DNA from 2 places in the Defluviitalea raffinosedens genome. Region 2 is predicted to be linked to the other one. Evidence: riboswitches for the same ligand, from Rfam matches in the RefSeq annotation. Region 2 holds a riboswitch; the other holds the start of a gene.
The links. Region 2 has a riboswitch for cyclic di-GMP ahead of JOD07_RS15530 (cache domain-containing protein). Riboswitches for the same ligand answer to the same signal wherever they lie in the genome.

Region 1: another riboswitch for cyclic di-GMP. It lies ahead of JOD07_RS12450 (LytR/AlgR family response regulator transcription factor); the one in region 2 lies ahead of JOD07_RS15530 (cache domain-containing protein).

The regions. Positions count from the first base shown of each region.
Region 1 covers NZ_JAFBEP010000020.1:20,802-31,819, reverse strand. The annotation lists gene JOD07_RS12480 (ABC transporter substrate-binding protein) at 212-1,120, shown strand; gene JOD07_RS12475 (FecCD family ABC transporter permease) at 1,158-1,832, shown strand; gene JOD07_RS12470 (ABC transporter ATP-binding protein) at 1,861-2,334, shown strand; gene JOD07_RS12465 (amidohydrolase family protein) at 2,379-3,248, shown strand; gene JOD07_RS12460 (DUF3842 family protein) at 3,311-3,634, shown strand; gene JOD07_RS12455 (CooT family nickel-binding protein) at 3,732-3,920, shown strand; cyclic di-GMP riboswitch class I at 4,295-4,381, shown strand; gene JOD07_RS12450 (LytR/AlgR family response regulator transcription factor) at 4,542-5,282, shown strand; gene JOD07_RS12445 (Spo0B domain-containing protein) at 5,295-6,326, shown strand; gene JOD07_RS15505 (sensor histidine kinase) at 6,281-6,637, shown strand; gene JOD07_RS12440 (ArsR/SmtB family transcription factor) at 6,864-7,199, shown strand; gene hgcA (mercury methylation corrinoid protein HgcA) at 7,192-8,280, shown strand; gene hgcB (mercury methylation ferredoxin HgcB) at 8,292-8,585, shown strand; gene arsB (ACR3 family arsenite efflux transporter) at 8,603-9,679, shown strand; gene JOD07_RS12420 (arsenate reductase ArsC) at 9,672-10,076, shown strand; gene JOD07_RS12415 (substrate-binding domain-containing protein) at 10,511-11,018, shown strand, end outside.
Region 2 covers NZ_JAFBEP010000026.1:25,633-36,650, forward strand. The annotation lists gene JOD07_RS13885 (PTS system mannose/fructose/sorbose family transporter subunit IID) at 1-361, shown strand, start outside; gene JOD07_RS13890 (PTS sugar transporter subunit IIA) at 545-940, shown strand; gene JOD07_RS13895 (GntR family transcriptional regulator) at 1,026-1,739, shown strand; gene JOD07_RS13900 (methyl-accepting chemotaxis protein) at 2,045-3,745, shown strand; cyclic di-GMP riboswitch class I at 3,851-3,935, shown strand; gene JOD07_RS15530 (cache domain-containing protein) at 4,095-4,724, shown strand; gene JOD07_RS15535 (methyl-accepting chemotaxis protein) at 4,782-6,056, shown strand; gene JOD07_RS13910 (serine hydrolase domain-containing protein) at 6,316-7,224, shown strand; partial or broken gene JOD07_RS13915 (response regulator transcription factor) at 7,286-7,963, shown strand; gene JOD07_RS13920 (sensor histidine kinase) at 7,956-8,873, shown strand; gene JOD07_RS13925 (ABC transporter ATP-binding protein) at 8,986-9,654, shown strand; gene JOD07_RS13930 (ABC transporter permease) at 10,096-11,018, shown strand, end outside.

The sequences.
Region 1 (11,018 bases), on a different contig from region 2:
AAAAATTTATTATTTGAAATAATAGCGGTCACGAAGACTGTTTCTTAGTGAAACTTTTTTTGTTGACCGCTTTTTATTTATATTAATTTTTGGAGGAAAGAACATGAAAAAAATTATTGCACTATTTACCATGATTTGTATTATGGCTATACTTGCAGTAGGTTGCTAGAAAGCAGAAGTAAAACAAAACGAAGAAACTAAAAGCACAACAGTGAAGATTATCGACTCCAGAGGAAAAGAAGTTGAAGTAAACTATCCGGCTAAGAAAATTGTATGTCTGCTAAACAGTGGTTTGAATGACCTTTATATGCTTGGTGCGAAAGACCAGGTTATCGCAATAGACAAATGGACATATGATACAAAGGATGTTTTTGAACTTACTGCGCAGATTGATGAAAGGGTAAAGAACAAGTCACTCCCCGCTATTGACAAAAACATTGAAGAAATCGTTGGGATGAACCCGGATGTGGTAGTCATGTGGGCCGGTCAGGAGGATGATATTAAAACTCTGGAGGACAAAGGGGTTAAGGTAGTAGGAATACAAGTGGATAACTTTGAGCAGGTCTACACAAAGATGGAGATACTGGGCAAAATCTCAGGCAAAGAAAACAGAGCGGCAGAGATTATTGACTACACAAAAAAAGAACTTCAAAATATTAAAAATAAGATTAAAGCTATTGATGAATCAGAGAAGCCGTCATCCCTATTTGTATGGGGACCTTCAAAGCTAGACATCGCCGGAAGCAACAGCACCGGTGACAGTATTATAAAAATGAGTGGAGCGAAAAATTCTGCTGCCGATATAAATGAGGAACATATTGTTGCAAAAATGGAGCAGGTTGTTAACTGGAATCCTGACTTCATCATTTTGTGGAATATCAAGGATTTGGATCCCGATGACTACTTCAAAGATGCACAGTGGAGCAATATAAATGCCATAAAAAACAAAGCAGTTGTTGAGCTGCCCCATCCATTCTATTGCGATCTTTGGACGGTTAAATATATATATTCGGTTAACATCATAGCAAAAACCCTTTACCCTGATTTGTTCAAGGATGCAGACATTGAGAAAACAAAAGCGGATATGCTGAAAAAGTTATATAACATCGATTTTAAATAGAGTAAGATAAATAGAGCAAGGGATTAAGGAAATATTTATGAAAAAAGACATAGAGAAATTAATATATTTCTTACCAATACCGGTTTTTTTAATTACTTTGTGCATTGGTTCCTATCACATACCAATTGCCAAGGTGATAGATTTAATGCTTTATAAAATAAGCGGATATACATTCTTTCATAGTGTAATTGACACAAACAGCCTGAATGTATTATTAGAGATAAGGTTACCAAGGGTTATTCTTTCAATGCTTGTTGGAGCAAGTCTTTCGGTTTCGGGGACCTCCTTCCAGGCTGTATTGAAGAATCCCATTGTTGAGCCATATACCCTTGGCTTATCATCAGGGGCAGCTTTTGGAGCTGCCCTTGCGTTGTCATTTCTTAATATTCCGGTACAGATCAGTGCATTCATTTTCGCCATTATGGGTGTTGCCATCTGCTATATGGCTGCTATGAAAGACGGGGATACATCTGTGGTATCATTGGTTTTATCGGGAGTTGTAATATCAGCTTTATTTACTGCATTATTATCAATACTGCAAATAATGATTGATCCGTTAAAACTTCAGGGATTAGTATACTGGATAATGGGAAGCCTTCATACATCAAGCTGGGAGAAAATTGCCTCAGTACTTCCATATATGGTTATTGGATTCTTGTTAACATATGTTTTAACTTGCCGGAATAGTTGCAACAGTTCCACAATTATATAATACCAACTTTAATTTCACTGTTTTAGAGATGATTTTATTAGGTAGGTCTTCGCATATTGGCTATGTTCCGGGGAAAGATGATATAGATAAAGCGGATGAGGCAATCGAGAAGATAGGTATTGAGTATTTAAGGGATAAAGAATTCAACAGGTTAAGTGGCGGGGAGAGGCAGCTGGTGATGATTGCACGAGCCATTGCTCAGGATACCGAAGTAATACTGCTTGATGAACCTACCTCTTACCTTGATTTAAAAAATCAGCTTAAAGTATTGAATGTTGTAAAGCAAATTAACTCATCGCAAAAAGTTACATGTATAATGACCTTGCATGATCCCAACCATGCGCTCATGTATTCCGACAAGATTGTTATGTTCAAAAACGGAACTTTAGAAACCGGTACAATTGAAGATATGATTAATGCCAGGAATATATATGAGGTATATGGAGTAAAAGCCGATATAGTAAAAGTGAATAATAAAAAATTTGTGATACCCGATTATTAACTGGATGATATAGCATAAAAAGAATAGCAGAGGTGGAAAAAATAATGAGAGTTTTCGAATCCCATATCCACTTTCCCATTGATATGTATGAAGCTGAATTTACCGAAAAGATAAATGATGTGACTTTGCGGTTAACAGATAATTTAGTAGAAAACATGATCAAATCAAATGTGGTTAAAGCTGCATTGTTGGGGGGACGAGGAAAAGTAAATGAAATGGTGAAAGAGGCAATCCATAGATATCCGGAAATTTTTGTTGGATTAGCTTATATTGATATAGACAAAGATGGCCCAGCGATTTTGAACTACTATAAGGAATCAGGATTTAAGGGAGTTAAAATTATTTGTCCTAATTATAATTATGATGAAGAAAGGTATTATCCATTTTATCAGTTGGCTCAAGAATTAGGGCTTGTGGCTTTGTTTCATACAGGGGTCATTGGAAATGCTGTAGATTACCTTGTAGAGTCTCCTTTTGATAAAAAACTTATTGAAATTTCAAGGGATTTTGAGACAAAAATAAAACGATTTAATACATCTTCGCGTTTCATGCTGCCAATTTATTTGGATAATATTGCATTGAAATTCCCGGAATTGAAGATTATAGGTGCTCATCTAGGTTATGGCATGTATGAGTTATCCTGTGCAATAGCCCGTTTTAGAAGAAATGTGTTTTTTGATCTTTCGGGCGGAGATGTTGTGAGGAGGCACATCACGGAGAAAAGACTGATTGGAAAAGAGATTTCTTCTTATAAAATTCTGTATGCCTCCGACGGTTTACCTGATAAATTATATGATGATATAAGTATATGGGAAGAAGAACTTTATAAAATGGGGCTTAGTGAAAAAGAAATAGATAATATTATGTACTTGAATGCAGCCAGAATTTATGGAGTTGAAGAGCCGGAAGGATGATGTTATCCTATAGGTAACAATCTGCTGTCTTAAAAAGGTAGTGTTTTGATAGGGGGATGCAAGTGAGAATAGCTGTAATAGATGGTCAAGGCGGAGGTATCGGAAAATCAATTGTTGAGAAATTAAGGAAGGAATTGATGGAAGATATTGAAATTGTTGCTCTGGGAACAAACTCGCTTGCCACATCTTTTATGATGAAGGCTGGTGCAAATGAGGGAGCTACAGGAGAAAATGCAATTGTTTATAATTCTAGTAAGGTCGATATAATAATCGGGGCTATAGGAATTATTGCGGCAAATTCAATGTTAGGGGAATTGACTCCAACAATGGCTAAAGCAATTGCTGAAAGTCCAGCTAAAAAAGTGCTTCTTCCATTAAATCGATGAAATATCGAAGTTGTAGGTGTTGATAAGAGTGAGCCTTTGCCGCATCTTATTGATAAGGTGGTTCAAAGTATTAAAGAAAGCATGAAGAGGTGCTAATATGTGTGAAGCAAATGTTTATTTAATTGATGAGAAAGGTGAAGAAAAGCTGTTTCTTGAATCTGTTGACAAGATACTCCCAGAAGAAGAGAACTTGATATTGGAAAATATATTTGGACAAAGGAAGATAGTAAAAGCAAGGATTAAGGAAATGGAACTGGTAAATCATAGAATTGTTTTGCAAAGATGATTTACATGAGGCCATTTACGATAAAAAGACAAAATGCATGTGTATGTAAAATAATTCTTTGCTACAGTAAGAAGGGCAGAGTAAATACAAGAAATCTATGGGTTTGAAGTATCAGCCTAGATGGTAAGCAATATCACTGATAAAATGTTACCTGATATAGGAGAGTAGCATAAGGCCAATGGATGAGATTTATCCGATAGTATTTATTACGCTATTCATTCTCAATTGAATTTTACAAAAAAAGTGAAATTCTAATTACTGGCAGTGAAATTTGAAGGGCAATAATATTAACCAATAAAAATAAAGTGAGTAAGCTTTGACAAATTTCAACATGACCTTTGTTATATAATAAATAGTATAATCAACATAAATAAAACTGATAAAGGCAAACTTGTTGAAAGACAAGGACGCAAAGCCACGGGTCTAAAGCGGTATACCGCTATGATGGCCGGGTTGCCGGAACTAAGCTGCTTTAGGCTCATTGGTGTTTTTATAGCATCAGTGAGCCTTTATGTATACAACCTGAATTATTTATAGCAATGACTTCGAGCCATTATGACTATGATTTGCCGGAAAAGTGTTTACAAGTTTGCCAATAAATCCTGAAAGGAAGTGGTGAGTTTGTTACCGGCTAAAGTTGTAATGGCTGATGATGAACATGGAGTAATGCTGATACTCTGCTCAATTCTTAGTAAGCTTGAAGGGGCTTTGGTTATAGGAACAGCAGATAATGCTAAAGATGCAATAGCACTTGTAAGAGAGCATAACCCGGATTTAGCTATCCTGGATATTGAGATGCCTGATATGAAAGGGATAGAGTTAGCTGAAAAGCTGAGAGATATAAAACCGGATATAGCAATAGTCTTTATAACCGCACATCATGAATACTCTCTTGATGCATTCAAACTGTATGCATCCGATTATATATTAAAGCCAATTGATGAGGATAGAGTAAAATCTACTTTCCGACGCATATATAAGATGCTGGAAATATCAAAAAAGAGTAATACTTCCCAAAATACGGAGACCTGCAGAATTTCAATAAATCTGGGCAATGAACGAGTCTTTATAAAGCTGGATGAGATATTTTATATAGAAAAATCCGGACGTCACACCCTTATTTCATGCTCCAACGGGAAATTTAAAACCCGACAAACCCTGCAGGAGTTGGAGAAGTACTTGGGAAAGATGTTCTTTCGTTCCCATAAATCTTTCATTATAAACACCGATCGGATTGAAAAGATAGTCTCTTTTCCCAATTCATCGTATTATGAGGTAAAATTCAATAATTGTGAAGACAAGGCTTTACTTAGCCGTGACCGTATATCTGAGCTTATGAAGTATTCTGACTATAATGTTTAAGGGGGTATTGCGATGGATGTTATGCCGTTAATTCCCTTTTTAGGTGTGTCTGTTCCTGAAAGCCTGGTTTTGTATTATATGGTACTGGTATTAACGAAGAAAAAGGAGTCACCGTTTGTAGTAATAATCCTTTCCCTGCTGACTTCGATATTCTCATTCAGTATTCGGACAATGCCGGTACGATTTGGTATCCATACCATATCACAAGTAGCACTCATGACTATATTTTTGAACCTCTTTTTTCGATTGCCCTGGCATACTTCAGCAGTTGTAATGGTGCTTTCAAGTGTGTTTTTGGGATTGGCGGAGGGAATCTCAGTTCCTCTTCTGGCTTGGATTTTTAAATTAAAACTTGAACAAATCATCTCTGATCCTTTGCTAAGAATACTTTTTACTTTGCCACACTTAGTTTTACTTTCAGTATTAGCGTATATCATTGGCAAACGAGGATGGCGCTTACCGTTAATATCAGAAAAATTGGGAATAAAAAATGAGTCTGACAAAAGAACAACAAAGCAATCCATTAGGCAAAATTGTCTTTTGACATTATGCCTGGTACAAGCTTTAATGCTTGTTTTATTAAATCTTAGTTTTCATGCTTACAACACAGGTGTTTATCCCAGTTTTACACTTAAAACCCTAATAGAAGTTGGCAGCATTGTTTTATTGGTCTCTGTTTTAGCAACAATTTTTGTATCCGGATATCTGTTAAAAGTCATAGAACACGATGCAAAACTGGAAACAGAAATTCATTATGCCAGAGATAGACACAATTTACATTTGCGTTTGCAGGTTGAGCGTCATGACTTTTACAACCATCTTACTGCTATTTATGGATACATAAAGGCTTGTCATTTCGACCAGGCAGAAACTTATATCGAAAATTTGTATCATACTGTCAGCCGCATAGGAAGCCTCCTGAAAATTGAACCTCCGGAATTAGCGGCTATTATAAGTACAAAATATGAGGAAGCAAAAATTAACGGAATCAAGTTCTATTGGCATGTAAAAATACAAGACGGTTCACTTCCACTTTCGAATTAACCGGTAACCTTCTAGATAATGCTTTAGATGCAGTAAAAATGAATGGTTCCCCACGAATAGACTTAGTTCTAATGTGCAATAGGCTAGGTTTGGAATTAAAGGTATCCAATAACGGCAGTCCCATCCCTCAAAATGTAAGGCAAAATATTTTTACTGCCGGATATACGACTAAAAGCATTAAACAGCATAGTGGTCTTGGCCTATATATAATTAAGCAGATTATAGATCGTTATGACGGTCAATTACAGTTGAGAGAGCCAGAAGACTATACCGGTGTAGAATTTGTGATTTATATTCCTTGGAGTAAATAAGTGCGATAATTGTTCTGATTACAGTAATGAACATTTCAGTTTATATATGTTACGCTATGGAGGCATCATGCACTTAGTTTATTTTATTCATATACATTTCATTGGGTATTGGGTACGAAAGAATAAGGTATTAGATTTACTATATGATTTTCTGCTTTCATATTGACACTCTTCGATTTGGCGCATATAATGATCATATCGATATTTATAGATTTGAGGTGCCGATATGGAAGACTATTTGGAATATGCTAAAGTATTCAAGGCGCTGGGGGATCCTAAGAGGGCCATGATTGTGGATATGCTCTCCTGTGGGGAACTTTGCGCTTGTATGATTTTAGAGAAATTCGATATGTCCCAATCCACGCTGTCTCACCACATGAAGATCCTGTGTGAATGCGGGCTGGTCAAGGGCAGAGAACAAGGTAAGTGGACGTATTACTCATTGGACACAAATACTGTCAGCAGAATAATGCGATTTCTCTGTAACATTACCTCCGAAAAAGAAAATTGCATCTGCCAAGAAGATGCAGGATGTTGTAAAGGATGGGATGAAAATGAGTAAAGAAAAATCATGCTGCTGCTCGGCCAGTAGTTGTTGCAGCACTGAGTCCATTACGCCGTATGATAAGAATGATAAATGGGTAACCGGTGTGATCCATACCCTTAAAGGTAGCGTGCCTGTGGTTTCAACAAATCTTCACTTCAAAGACATGCTCGGAGCGTGGAAGGTGCGCTGGGGTATTGGCAGGATGAATTATAAGATAAATCCGGGGCTCTACGCTATAGGTAAGCCTGATCATACATCTCCTGTGTTGGTAAGCGCGAACTACAAGCTGACATTTGATGTCTTGAGGAAAGAGTTATCAGGCCTGGATTGCTGGATTCTGATACTTGATACTAAAGGCATCAATGTCTGGTGCGCCGCCGGTAAAGGCACATTCGGAACCGATGAAATAGTAAGCCGAATATCGAAAACCGGGCTGTCTGAGATAGTATCCCACAGGAAATTGGTGCTGCCGCAGTTGGGTGCGCCCGGTGTGAGCGCCCATGAAGTGACAAAACAAACCGGATTTACTGTGATTTATGGGCCTGTGAGGGCGAAGGATATAAAGGCTTTTCTCGATTCAGGCTTCAAAGCCACAGAAGAAATGCGTACCGTGAAATTTACGATGTGGGACAGATTGGTTCTCACTCCAATGGAGCTGGTGGCTGCCGCAAAGTCTTCGTTGATGGTTTTTGGTGTAATGTTTCTCCTGAACCTGTTCGCTGCAAGACCTTTCGGGTTAGCGGATTTCATTGCTTATTCGGGTGCTGTGGTAACGGGAACTGTAATAACGCCTTTGCTTCTTCCCGTGATTCCCGGCAGTGCCTTCGCATGGAAGGGCTGGCTGCTGGGGTTAATTTGGACGTTGGGATTTACCTGGTATAGCGGCTGGTTTGTTCCCGGATTCTCGCTTCTTGACATAGGGTATTTGCTGGTATTGCCGTCATTGTCGGCTTTCTTGGCGATGAATTTTACAGGTTCGTCAACATATACATCCTTTTCCGGTGTTATCAAAGAAATGAAAATAGCTGTGCCGCTTATTGCTATTTCATTAGTAGTAGGGCTTGTATTGTTGCTGATAAATAGTATCTGGGTATAAAGGAGGACGCTATGAAACATAGATATTTGAAAAATGTTGCAACGCTTCGTTTGTCTGCTGAAAAATGTATCGGCTGCGGAAGATGCGCCGAAGTTTGCCCCCATAGAGTTTTCAGTGTGAACGAAAAGAAAGCACAGATTGAAAATAAAGACCATTGTATGGAGTGCGGCGCTTGCGCGAAAAATTGTCCCGCAAACGCTATCACTGTTGACGCCGGAGTGGGATGTGCCTTTGCCGTGATTATGGGTTGGCTTACAGGAAGTGAGCCGAGCTGTGGTTGTTCAAGCGGTGAGGAATGCTGCTGAAATGGAGGGTGATTATTATGAGTAATGAAAAAAATGCAGGTATTGGCTTTTTTGAAAAGTATCTGACCTTGTGGGTAGCCCTGTGCATGATTGTCGGTGTACTCATCGGAAAATACCTGCCCGCTGTTCCTAATTTTTTAGGTCAATTTGATTATGCGCAGGTTTCCATTCCCATCGCTATTTTGATATGGCTGATGATTTACCCCATGATGATGAAGGTGGATTTCGCCAGCATCAAAAATGTAGGCAAGAATCCTAAGGGCCTTTTTGTTACATGGATAGTCAACTGGTTGATAAAGCCTTTTACCATGTTCGGCATTGCTTGGCTGTTTTTCTTTGTAATTTTTAAATCTCTAATTCCGGAAGAATTGGCACAAGACTATCTTGCGGGAGCAATACTTCTTGGAGCGGCACCATGCACAGCAATGGTGTTTGTATGGAGTTATTTGACAAAAGGCAACGCAGCATATACTGTCGTACAAGTAGCAACAAATGATCTTATAATTCTCATAGCTTTCACGCCTATAGTTGCATTTCTACTAGGTGTAGGCGGCGTAACCATACCATGGGATACTCTTATTCTATCCGTAGTATTGTTTGTTGTCATTCCATTGGCTGGTGGGGCAATTACACGTAATTATGTTATAAAAAAGCGTGGACTTGATTATTTTGAAAAGAGTTTTGTCCCGAAATTTGGAAATATCACTACTATAGGTTTATTGTTAACATTAATCATAATTTTTTCATTCCAGGGAGATGTAATTCTGAATAATCCACTGCACATTGTATTAATTGCTATACCGTTGATTATTCAGACTTTTCTTATCTTTTTCATTGCTTATCTGGCAAGCAAAGCTATAAAGCTTTCACATGATATAGCAGCACCTGCCGGTATGATTGGTGCATCTAACTTCTTTGAACTGGCAGTTGCCGTTGCGATTGCTTTGTTTGGTACAGAAAGTCCGGCTGCACTTGCTACCATTGTAGGGGTTCTTACAGAAGTGCCTGTTATGTTGATACTTGTAAAGATAGCAAATAATACAAGGCACTGGTTTCCGGTAAAAAGACAGAAAGTAGGCATGGCCAATGAGTAATAAACCTAAGGTCGCATTTATTTGTGTTCATAATTCATGTCGAAGCCAAATAGCTGAGGCGCTTGGTAAGCATTTTGCAGGAGATATATTTGAAAGCTACTCTGCCGGCACAGAAACAAAACCCCAAATTGATCAGGATGCTGTGCGTCTAATGAAAAAGCTATATGATATAGATATGGAGAAAACCCAATATTCAAAGCTGCTTGATGAAATCCCTCCGGTAGATATTGTTATTACAATGGGATGCAATGTGGAATGCCCTTACCTTCCATGTAAACACAGGGAAGATTGGGGACTGGATGATCCCACAGGCAAGGGTGATGACGAATTTAAAAAAGTAATCTCAAGAATAGAAACAAAAGTAAAGGAGCTAAAAGTCAGACTAAAGCATAAATAATTATAACACCAATTCCAATCGAGTAGTTTGAACGATGGCTATATTACGCAGTGTAAAGCAAATTTAAGATGGGGCAATGATGAGAGAATGTCGGTTTTTTATCCGGCGTTTTCTTTTTTATAGATAAAATTTTTAATATCAGTGACAAGTATTCTATATGCAGAAAAGCGGTAAAATGTTTACGGTAATCCATCTACTATCGGTCCATCCACCTCCAATCAAATTTTACAGTAGAGGCGGGTTTCATAGAATTAAGTACATTGAAAGCAGAACCCCCAAGGAAGGCCTTTAGATTGATTAGATGAAAGGATATATAATTTGATTTTACAAGAATTTAACCTAAACCTGCATTTATCTTTAACTTCTATGCTGTAATATTCATATTGTCAAAGAAGAAATTATTGAGAGAAAAGGTAAAGGAGTGAAAAAGCAGAATGAAAAAGAATTTAGGACTTATTTCAACTATAATCATGCTGACAATCTTCTTCACAGGCTGTGCAGGCGGAGGCCGCAATGACATTGTAGTTGTTTCCCGGGAAGATGGATCGGGCACCAGAGGAGCATTTATTGAACTGTTTGGAATTGAAGAAAAGGATGCAAATGGAAACAAGATAGATCATACAACAGACGAGGCAACCGTTGTAAACAGTACTTCCATCGTAATGACCACGGTAGCTGGCAATAAGAACTCCATTGGGTATATCTCCCTGGGTTCCTTGAATGATACCGTCAAAGCAGTTAAGATTGATGGAATAGAGCCCACCGTTGGAAATATTAAAAACAATGCTTACAAGATATTCAGACCTTTCAATATTGCAACCAAGGAAGACCTCAGCGAACTGGCTCAGGATTTTATCAGGTTTATTCTTAGCAACGACGGACAAAAGGTAGTAGAAGACAATGGCTATATTGCTTCATCAGAAGAAGGTCCTTACAGCGGCT
Region 2 (11,018 bases):
AGGAATGTCGACATTTATGTCAACTGGTAAACTGAATTATTTGACAGATACCATGACAGTACTGGGATTAATTGTTGTTGGTGCATTAACAGCGTCATTCGTTACGCTTCAATTACCAATTCAGATCATCAGAGACGTATATGATGCAACAACAGGCCAGATATTAGAAAATCAGGTTATATTCGATGCGGATAAAGTTGTTAATTCTATCTTTCCTCACATTTTGCCATTGCTCTTAACTTTAGTGGTTTACTATCTGTATTCAAAGAAAAAGTGGTCTCCACTTAAATTGATGGGATTAATTTTTGTAATTGCATGTGTGCTTACTTTTATCGGATATGCGACAGGATTTTATGCGTAATATAGTAAGTTGAGCATGTATAAAGATGATAGATTTTACGAGATAGAGACTTTAATGATCATATTGAATTAAAGTCTCTGTCATTTAATGCTTAAGCATGTTATACAATAAGGCTAAAAATTGAAACAGCAGTAAAACAATGTAGTTAAAATTTGCAACTTGCAGAAAGGTATGATTGTTCACATGAAAAGAGTTGTAGTAATGGGGCATGGTGGATATGCTAAAGGAGTAAAACAGAATCTGGAAATGATTGTAGGACTTTCAGAATTGATGTATTTCATTGATTTAACTAAGGAAGATGATTTGGCTTCTTTTAAAGGTAAGGTTGAAGATTTGTTAAAAAGTTTTAATGAGACTGATGAGGTATTATTTGCATGTGATTTGCTGGGGGCGTCACCATTTCGAGTAGCAGCGGAATTATGTGTGAATAAGCCAGGACAGTATTATACAGTAGCTGGGCTGAATACGATGGCATTTATAGAGTTAAGTATGATTGAAGGCAGTGAATTATCGATTGAAGAACTGGCAAATCGGGCTATAGAAACCACAAAGACAGCGGTTGCAAAGTTTCCTGAATAGGAAATGTGGCAATACTTGTATGTCTTAAATGGTATGTTATAATATTGACTGGTTTCTATATTAATATATTAGGGGGCTTATCATTATGGAATATAAAGTACCAAAGTATCTGCAAATAAAAACGGATATTATAAATGCCATTAAGTCAGGTGAGTTGAAGCCAGGTGATAAAGTTGATAGTGAATCTGTCCTTAAGAAAAAATATAATGTGTCTTCTATTACAGTCAGGAAAGCGTTTAATGATTTAATTAATGAAAATTATCTGATAGGTGTTCAAGGTGTAGGAACCTTTGTTGCCAAAGAGCGTATCAATCGCAAATTAACTTCGATCAGTTTCAGTGATGAATTATTGCAGCAAGGTTATAAGATCGATATGCAAGTGGATAAGATTGAAGAAATTGTAAATGAGAATATTGCAGAAAAGTTGGAAATACCCCCTGAGCGCTCCATTATTTGTGTCAGAAGAATCAGAATGGTTAATAATGAGCCAGTTGCTTATCAAAGCTCTTTTATGGACAGTAATATGCTTAATCTTGAACAGGCTCAGAAAATTTGCGAAAGCAAGTCTTTTTATAAAACACTGGCTGAATATAATATTTTTCCGGTTGGTGCAACTGAAAACTATTCAGTGAAAGCAGTTAATGACAGCCATATTGCCAAATTGATGAATCTGAGGAAAGGTACAGATACTTTCTTTGTAAAGAGAACCACATATGGTGAATCTGGAAAGATCATAGAATATGCTGAAACATACTTTAATAAAGATTGGTATTCGGTTACTGTCGAAGTAAAGATTTAATGGATTATAAGAGTTTATTATAAAGCGCTCCTTTGAGGATTGTCTGTTTGATCGTGCTTGCAGCAACGAGACAGACTTGCTCCTACAAAGGTGCGTTTTATTGTGCCATTCAATTCTATTATGAGGAAAAATGAATAAAGGGACTGTTGCACTTTGGTAATACAGGCAAACGCATAACAATAAACATTTTGATGTTATTGAGCAAAAAAATTTGCAAGAAGTTTTGCATATTTAATGAAATTATGCTAAGCTAATTAAGCATTTTCGACACCAAACTACAAAATACACAAAAAGGAGACATTTAGATGAGACTAGAAAAAATGAAAATGAGAACAAAATTCAACCTTTTAATGATTGGTGTAATTGTTTATCTTACTATGGTTGTATTCTTCATTTCAAAATATAAGATTGAAGAAACCATGATTGAGATATACAGAGATGATGTTGCAATTCAATCTAATCTGGGAATGAGCATACTCAATGAAAGGTATCCAGGAGCATGGAATGTTAAAGAAGGTGAACTCTACAAAGGAAATGTAAAGATTAATGATAACAATGAAATCTTTGAAGAAATTGGAGAAATAACGGGTGGAATTGTTAATATATTTCTTAAGAATTACACTGTGGCTACTAATATCGTTGTAGATGGAGTAAGAAAAATTGGGGCTGATGCAGATAACTCTATTGCAGAAGCTGTACTTGGGAGCGGGGAAATCTATGTAGGTGAAGCAGATATTTCAGGAAATCCGTACTTAACGATGTATCAACCAGTAAAAGATGAGAATGGTAATAACATTGGTATGTGGTTAGTAGGTTGTCCGATCCAAGCTGTTAAAAATACGATTATTTCAGTATTATTATCCCTTCTTGTTACAATTATTTTTACCAGCATTCTTGCTATGATTGCTACTATGGTGCTTACTCGTTCAATTGTCCGTCCAATAAAAGAAATGAATGCTCAATTAAAAGATATTGCGGAAGGAGAAGGAGACTTAACCAAAGAGATTCATGTGAAATCAAAGGATGAAATAGGAGATATGGCAGCGGCATTTAACAAAATGCTTGGGACTTTGCGGACAATGCTTGGTCAGGTGAATTATACATCGCAGCAGGTAGCTGTATCATCGGAAGAGCTGTTGGCAAGTTCAGAGCAAACAGCTTCTGTAACCAATCAAGTTACGACGTCAATTCAGGAAGTAGCTAAGACAGCAGAAGTCCAAAGTAAAAATACAGAAGAAAGTGCTGGAGCTATTGCTGAGATTACGGGTGGTATTCAACATATTGCAGATTCAATCAGTACGGTCGCGGAAGCAGCCAATGAAACTATGGTCCAGGCCCATGATGGAAATGAATACATTCAAAAAGTAGTTGGAGAAGTAAGAAACATGCACGATGCAACAAGTGACACGATACAAGTGATGACGAATTTGAGAAATCATTCCGATGAAATTGGAGAAATTATTGATGTGATTGCTGGGATCGCTGAACAGACCAACCTTTTAGCGCTTAATGCAGCGATAGAAGCTGCAAGAGCTGGTGAACATGGAAAAGGTTTTGCGGTAGTAGCTGAGAAAGTTCGCAAATTGGCAGATCAATCCAGGAATTCTGCAAATCAGATTTATGGAATCATAAAAATCATTCAGGAAGGTATTATAAAGGCCTCAAACATGGCAAAAGGTGCTAATGCTGTTGCCAAAAATGGATTAGGGTTAGCGGAAGAGGCAGGAAATTCTTTTGAAAAGATTTTGAAGTCTATTGAAAACGTCAGTGGACAAGCACAGGATCTATCGACCATTACGGAAGAACTGTCAGCAAATGTAGAACAAGTCAATCAGTCCATAGAAAAGATAGCAGAATTAGCAAAAGCAAATTCTCAGAGCACAACTGAAATTGCCTGTGCATCAGAAGAACAGCTGGCAACAGTACAGGAAGTTACGTCATCTGCTCATGCATTGGCAAGTATGGCTGAAGAATTGAGAACATTGGTAGGTCGTTTTAAGATATAGAAAATTTATATATTAATAATTAATAAATTATATTGAAATTTGTCGATTAATGTCGTAAAATCTACATAGTGATATCACATACCGGTTAAAATTGAATTAGATATATTGCGATAAAGGCAAACTTAGTGAAAGCTAAGGGCGCAAAGCTATGGGCCTTCCAGATTTTGCTGATGGCTGCCAGGTTACCGAACATTCTGGTACTGATCTGTCTTGTCGCTAAAAGCGGCTTTTTTTTTATGCCATTTTATGTAATGGGAATATATCCTCTATTACATAAGTTATTTTTAAGTCTAATCGCGCGTAGAACTGATCAAATATACATAAACAATAAAATTCAGGAGGAGATATTTTGAAACTTAGAACGCGGCTATTCTCGATACTTTTAACTACCAGTCTGATTCCAATATTAATCTTTTCAGTGATATCCATGTCACTATCTATTTCAATTTCCAAAAATGATATTTATCAGTCAAGCCAGGATAAGTTGGAAGTTGTTAAAGCAGAAATTAATGGTATGCTTGAAAAGAACTTCAATACCCTGCATATGGTTGCTAATCAGCCAGCTGTTGGCGATTTTGATTTGAACTCTGCAAAAAATATACTGGTAGGCGCAGCTAATGTCAATTCAGACCTTGTTATTGCTTTGGATAATGCTCAAGGAGAGCAAGTGGCTAAAAGTAATGATGATGCCTTTACCAACGTATTGGAACGAGAATTTTTTCAGCAGGCTATGAATGGAAATGAAAAGTATGTATCTGATATTCTCATCTCAAAAGTTACCGGTAAATCAAATGTTGTGATCTCTACACCCGCCCGTGATAGGAATAATAAGATCGTAGGAGCTTTACAGGCTAGTACCGAGCTTTCTAAAATCAGTGATTTTGTTGCAAGACTTTCACAGGATGGTACGAAGGTTTATGTGCTTTCCAGACAAGGGATTGTAATAGCTCATCCTAATATTGAATATGTGGAGAATTAAGAAGATTTTAGTGCTTTAGAATTTGTACAGGCAGGCCTTTCTGGAAATAATACGACATTGCGAACCAAAAACATTCAAGGTGAGGATGTTATCGTCAGCCATGCATTAAATGAACTTTCAGGATGGTTAATTGTTGTAGAAACTCCTTTTTCAGTTGCAATGTCTTCTGCTTTTAATCTCCTGAACGTAGCTGTTATTTTGATTGTTGCTGTAGCTGTTATTGTTGGATTATTGGGGCTTTATTTTTCCAAGAGGTTTACTGCGCCTCTGGTTGAATTATCTTCTATCATCCAAACTATTGCAGACGGGGATTTAAAAGATTTTGAAGTTAAATTCAACTCAAAAGATGAAATTGGTCAGGTCTTTAATAGTCTTAAGTCAATGATTACGAATTTAAGAAGGCTTGTAGGCAGTATTCAAACCGTTGCTTCAACGGTAGCTTCTCATTCTTTGCAGTTATCCCTAACCAGTGAAGAGGCTACTCAGAGCTTAACTCAAGTCGTGACTACGATTAATGAGATGGCCCAGGGCAACAGTGAGCAAGCGTCAATGATTCAAGAGACAACGGATGCGACTATTAAAGTTACTGAAATCATCTCAGAATCTACGAAGAAAACTAAAGTTGCAGCAGATCAGGCAAAAACATCTCTTGAGCTTGCTAAAAAAGGCCAGGAGGCTCTTATGCATCAAGGTCAAAAAATCGAAGAAAACAATCAGTTTACATATGCTGTTGGCCAATCCATACATCAGCTGGCAACAATGGCTGATGAGATCCGTAATATCATTGGAGAAATCAACAATATAGCAGGGCAGACCAACCTCCTGGCGTTAAATGCTTCCATAGAAGCAGCCCGTGCGGGAGAAGCAGGACGGGGTTTCGCTGTGGTTGCTGAAGAGATTCGTAAACTGGCAGAGCAATCCGGCAATGCTACTAAAAGAATTGAAAATATTGTTAATGATATCAATGACAGAGTGAATGAAGCAGTTCAGAATATGAATCAGGTTAAAGAAAGCGTCCTTGCCATGGAATATTCAGCAGAAGATACCAAAGAAAGTTTTGATAAGATTTTTGATTCCATCGCTGGGCTTGCGCAAATTTCTCATGACATTTCCATAGCCTTAGAACAGATTTATAATCAGATTGAAGCAGTAACGAGTAATGCGGAAAATATTTCCTCTGTCGCAGAACAAACATCAGCCGGTATGCAGGAAATCTCAGCGACCTCAGAAGAACAATTGGCTTCAATGGAAACCATTGCTCAGTCTTCTGGTCAGTTAAAAGATGTGGCAAATGAACTTCTCGATCAAGTTACGAAATTTAGAATCAAATAAGCATCAATAAGTCATCAGCTCGGTAAAATAAGAATGTAATTAAAGCCATAAAGTTATTTTGAACTTTATGGCTTTTTCAATATTTAAAAAATTTTTCTTGAATATTATTTTATAATCGTATAGTTTATACATACAGATATCTGAAAGTAAGGATTGGCCAATTCTTCATTTATGAAAAAGGTAGTGATAAATGATGGATTATAAGCTGTTACATAATTTTGTGTCAGAGAATCACAAGAATATTTGTCAGATTACGACTATGAAGAAAGGTAAGGTGGTATACTCTGACACATGGAATGGCTTTGATGGGCAGGATCATTTTCACATTGCATCGGTTACAAAGAGTATTATTTCTCTTTTAATTGGTATTGCAGTGGATAAGAAACTGATGAATTTGGACCAAAAGATATTGGAATTCTATCCTGACTATCAGATGAAACGTGGAGAAAAAACAATTCAGCAAATTACAATCAGGCATTTGCTGACGATGACTGCTCCTTATAAGTTCAAGTCAGAACCATGGACAAAGGTTTGCTCAAGTCCTGACTGGTCTAAGACTGTTCTGGATTTGATGGGCGGAAGAAGAGGCATTACAGGAGAATTTAAGTATACGACTCTTGGGATACAGGTTTTAAGTGATCTCATCAGCAAAGTAAGCGGTATAAGCACCATAGAATTTGCCAATGCCGTGCTTTTTTCTCCCCTTGGGATTAAACCTCGGATAGCTTACACAGTAAAAAATAAAGAGGAGTATATTGACTTTATAACTTCTAAAGAACCGAAAAAAAGTGTTTGGTTTTGTGAATCTAACGGAAATGTTACTGCTGGATTTGGGTTATGTATGTCTTCTCTGGAAATGGCGAAAATTGGACAGATGTGCTTGGAAAAAGGAGTGTATCAGAATCAGAGGATTATTTCTGCTAACTGGATTAAAGAGATGACTTCTTCGTCTGTTCAATGCGGTGAGAGATTTGGATTTATGAATTATGGCTATTTATGGTGGATAATTGATCCCCAAAATAATATATTTGCAGCTATAGGGGATGGAGGAAATGTGATATATATAAATCCTGTTAAGGAATTCATTGTAACCGTGACATCCACTTTTAAACCGGCTGTGTTTGACAGAATTCAGTTTATTCAGGAACATATAGAACCAATGATGTAATAAACCATATTGTGTGGATAAGCTTTGATCAATGAATAGAATAGATGTAAGGGGTGGATACATGAAGCAAGTATTAATTGTTGAGGATGACCGCAATCTTAGTCGGGGCTTATGTCTTGCCTTAAAGAATCAGGATCTTTAAATTGTTCCTTGTTTTGATTTAAAGTCTGCCCGGAAGCAATTGGCTTGCGGCATGACGGATTTGGTTTTGCTTGATATTAACCTTCCAGACGGTAATGGACTTGAATTGCTTCGTGAAATAAAAAATGGGGACCAATTGATTCCGGTAATTCTTTTAACTGCCAACGATACGGAGAGGGATGAGGTTATGGGATTGGAACAGGGTGCTGATGATTATATCACAAAACCTTTCAGTCTGGAAATCCTGCGTGCAAGAGTAAAGAACCAATTGCGCCGCATCTCTGTAAATGAGAAAAAGAACATGGTTATTGATCACTATAGATTTGATTTTGAACATATGGAATTTTATAAGGCAGATGCTGCTGTGGAATTAAGTAAAACAGAGCAAAAACTCCTCCGCCTGCTGGTAGAAAATAGAGGTGCAACCTTAAGTCGTGCGGTTTTAATAGACCGTATTTGGGGAGATGGTTCTGCGTATGTGGATGAAAACGCACTTTCAGTTGCAGTTAAGCGTCTGAGGGACAAGCTGGATGCAGGGCAGTATATTAAAACCGTTTATGGTTTGGGGTATGTATGGGTGATGAAACAGGATGAATGAATGTAACGTAATTTTTGTTGTTATTATTTTGCTAGTTATTTTGCTGTGCACAGTGGTTGTCCTGTTTGAGCGTTATAAAATCAAAAAAATGTTAGAAACCCTTAACCAAATGCTGGATAGTGTATTGGATGGAAGCTTTACAGAGCAAAATTTTGATGAAAGTTTATTATCGGCAGTGGAGAACAGATTGTACCGATATCTGACTGCTTCCGAGGTATCAGCGCGTAATTTAGCCGTTGAGAAGGAAAAAATTAAGGAACTGATCGCAGATATTTCTCATCAAACCAAAACTCCTATTGCCAATATTCTTCTCTATGCACAACTGCTGGAGGAACAGGAACTCCCTCAACAAAGTATGGATTGTGTGATGGCATTACGAGGACAAGCAGAGAAGTTAAACTTTTTAATTGCTTCCTTGGTAAAACTATCACGTCTGGAAACGGGAGTTTTCACACTTCGTCCAGTTTATACTGCTATTACTCCTATGCTGGAGGATACAGTGGAGCAATTCTTACCCAAAGTGACTCAAAAAGGGCTTCAGTTGATCATAGAACCTACGGAGGCTTATGCAATCTTTGATTATAAATGGACCCAGGAAGCTTTATGCAATTTAGTGGACAATGCCATAAAATACACTCCACCAGGAGGAAGGATACAGATCTCTGTCAAAGAATACAATCTGTTTTGCCGCATTGATGTAGCTGATACTGGTATAGGAATTTCCGAAGAAGAACAGGCAAAAGTGTTTTCGCGCTTTTATCGCTCACCTTCTGTTAGCGAACAAGATGGTGTAGGGATTGGTTTGTATCTTACGCGCCAGATTTTATCTGAGCAGGGTGGATACATAAAAGTTACTTCATCATTAGGTAGAGGTTCTGTATTTTCTATGTTTTTGCCCAGAGAAGATTAAATTCTTTCAAAACTGTTAGAATTACTTACCTGCCTGAAAGATTTCAGAAAGAAATGTATGATAAAGTCTGTTTGAAGAGTTACAAACAGACTTTATTTAAGGAGGTTCTATGATGACCATTTTAGAAGCGAAAGATTTAAAAAAGATATATGGTTTTGGAGAAAATACAGTTCATGCCCTGGCAGGTGTAGATCTTCAGGTAGAAAAAGGAGAATTTGTGGCTGTTGTTGGTACATCAGGAAGTGGTAAGAGCACACTTCTGCATATGCTGGGTGGTCTGGACCGTCCTACCAGTGGAAAAGTTTATGTGGATGGAAAGGATATTTTTTCGTTGAAGGATGAAGAATTGACAATTTTTCGCCGTCGCAAGATCGGATTTGTATTTCAAAATTATAATTTGGTCCCTGTACTTAACGTTTATGAAAATATTGTATTACCTATTCAGCTGGACGGAAACTCCCCAGATACTCCTTATGTGGAAAATATTATCGATACATTGGGGCTTAGGTCCAAACTACAGTATTTGCCCAATAATCTTTCGGGGGGACAGCAGCAGCGTGTTGCCATTGCCCGGGCTTTGGCCACTAAGCCCGCAATTATATTAGCAGATGAACCCACTGGGAATTTGGATTCTAAAACAAGCCAGGATGTGCTTGGTTTATTAAAAATTACAAGTGAGAGATTTACTCAAACCATTGTAATGATCACTCACAACGAAGAGATTGCACAGATGGCCGATCGTATTGTCCGTATCGAGGACGGCTTGATTGTTGCTCGATAAGGAGGTATGGATATGAATGTAGCGAATAAAAAATGCATTCAACAACTGAGTATAAAAAGTATGAAAGCGACGAAAACCAGAAATCTTATTGCTATATTTGCCATTGCCTTAACCACCATATTGTTTACTTCATTGTTTACGGTGATGCTATCCATAAATCATTCTATCCAACAGGCTAACTTTCGAAGGGTAGGAGGTTGGTCTCATGGATCATTTAAGTATTTGACCTATGAGCAGTTTGATGAGATAAAAAATGATTCTCTTATAAAACAATATGGACTGCGTCGTATTGTAGGCATGGCCTATGATGTACCGTTTAATAAATCCCAAGTGGAAATTGGATACAGTGATGCAATTCATGCCCATTGGACATATTGTGACCCTGTAGAAGGTCGTTTACCTGAGGAGGGTACTAGTGAAGCCGCTACTGACACGCGGGTATTGGAATTGCTGGGTGTCGAGCCGACTTTGGGGAATGAGTTTACTATTACCTTTGATGTGGATGGAACAAAAATAACAGAAACTTTTGTTTTGAGTGGTTGGTGGGAATATGATGAGGCAACTGTTGCCAATCATGTCCTTATTCCTCACAGTCGTGCACAGGCCATATTTGAACAGGTGGGTATTGGCAGTGGTATTGGTAAGGACGGCATGACCGGTTCATGGAATATGGATGTTATGTTGGACAGTTCACTGCATATTGAAGAAGATCTCAATAAAATACTGGCAAATCACGGTTATCAAAATGAAAACCGTTCCTTAGGAGATAACTATATTTCAACTGGAGTCAATTGGGGTTACACTGGCACACAGTTTATTAACAATATTGATCCAGTGGTTGTGATAGCGATGATCATTCTTCTGTTCATCATTATCTTTACGGGGTATCTTATTATCTATAACATTTTCCAGATCTCCGTTTCAAAAGATATTCGCTTTTATGGATTATTAAAGACTATTGGAACGACGGGAAGGCAGCTCAGTCGTATAATTCTCCATCAGGCATTAGTGTTGTCTATGATAGGCATTCCTTTTGGAATTTTAATTGGTTATGGGATAGGTATCAAACTGACCCCTGTAATACTTAGTCGTCTTAATGGAGTAGTACAGGATGTGGTGTCGGCAGATCCAGTGATTTTTATTGGCTCGGCGATATTTTCTTTGATTACAGTATTAATTTCCTGTCGAAGACCTGGTCGTATGGCAGCTAAGGTATCTCCTATAGAGGCAGTTCGTTATAGTGAGGGGACAGGATATAATAAGAAGATGCGTAAGGCACAGGCAGGCGCATCCCTACCCAGGATGGCGTGGGCGAATTTAAGCAGGAGTTACAGTAAGACTGCTATAACAGTAGTCTCCCTTTC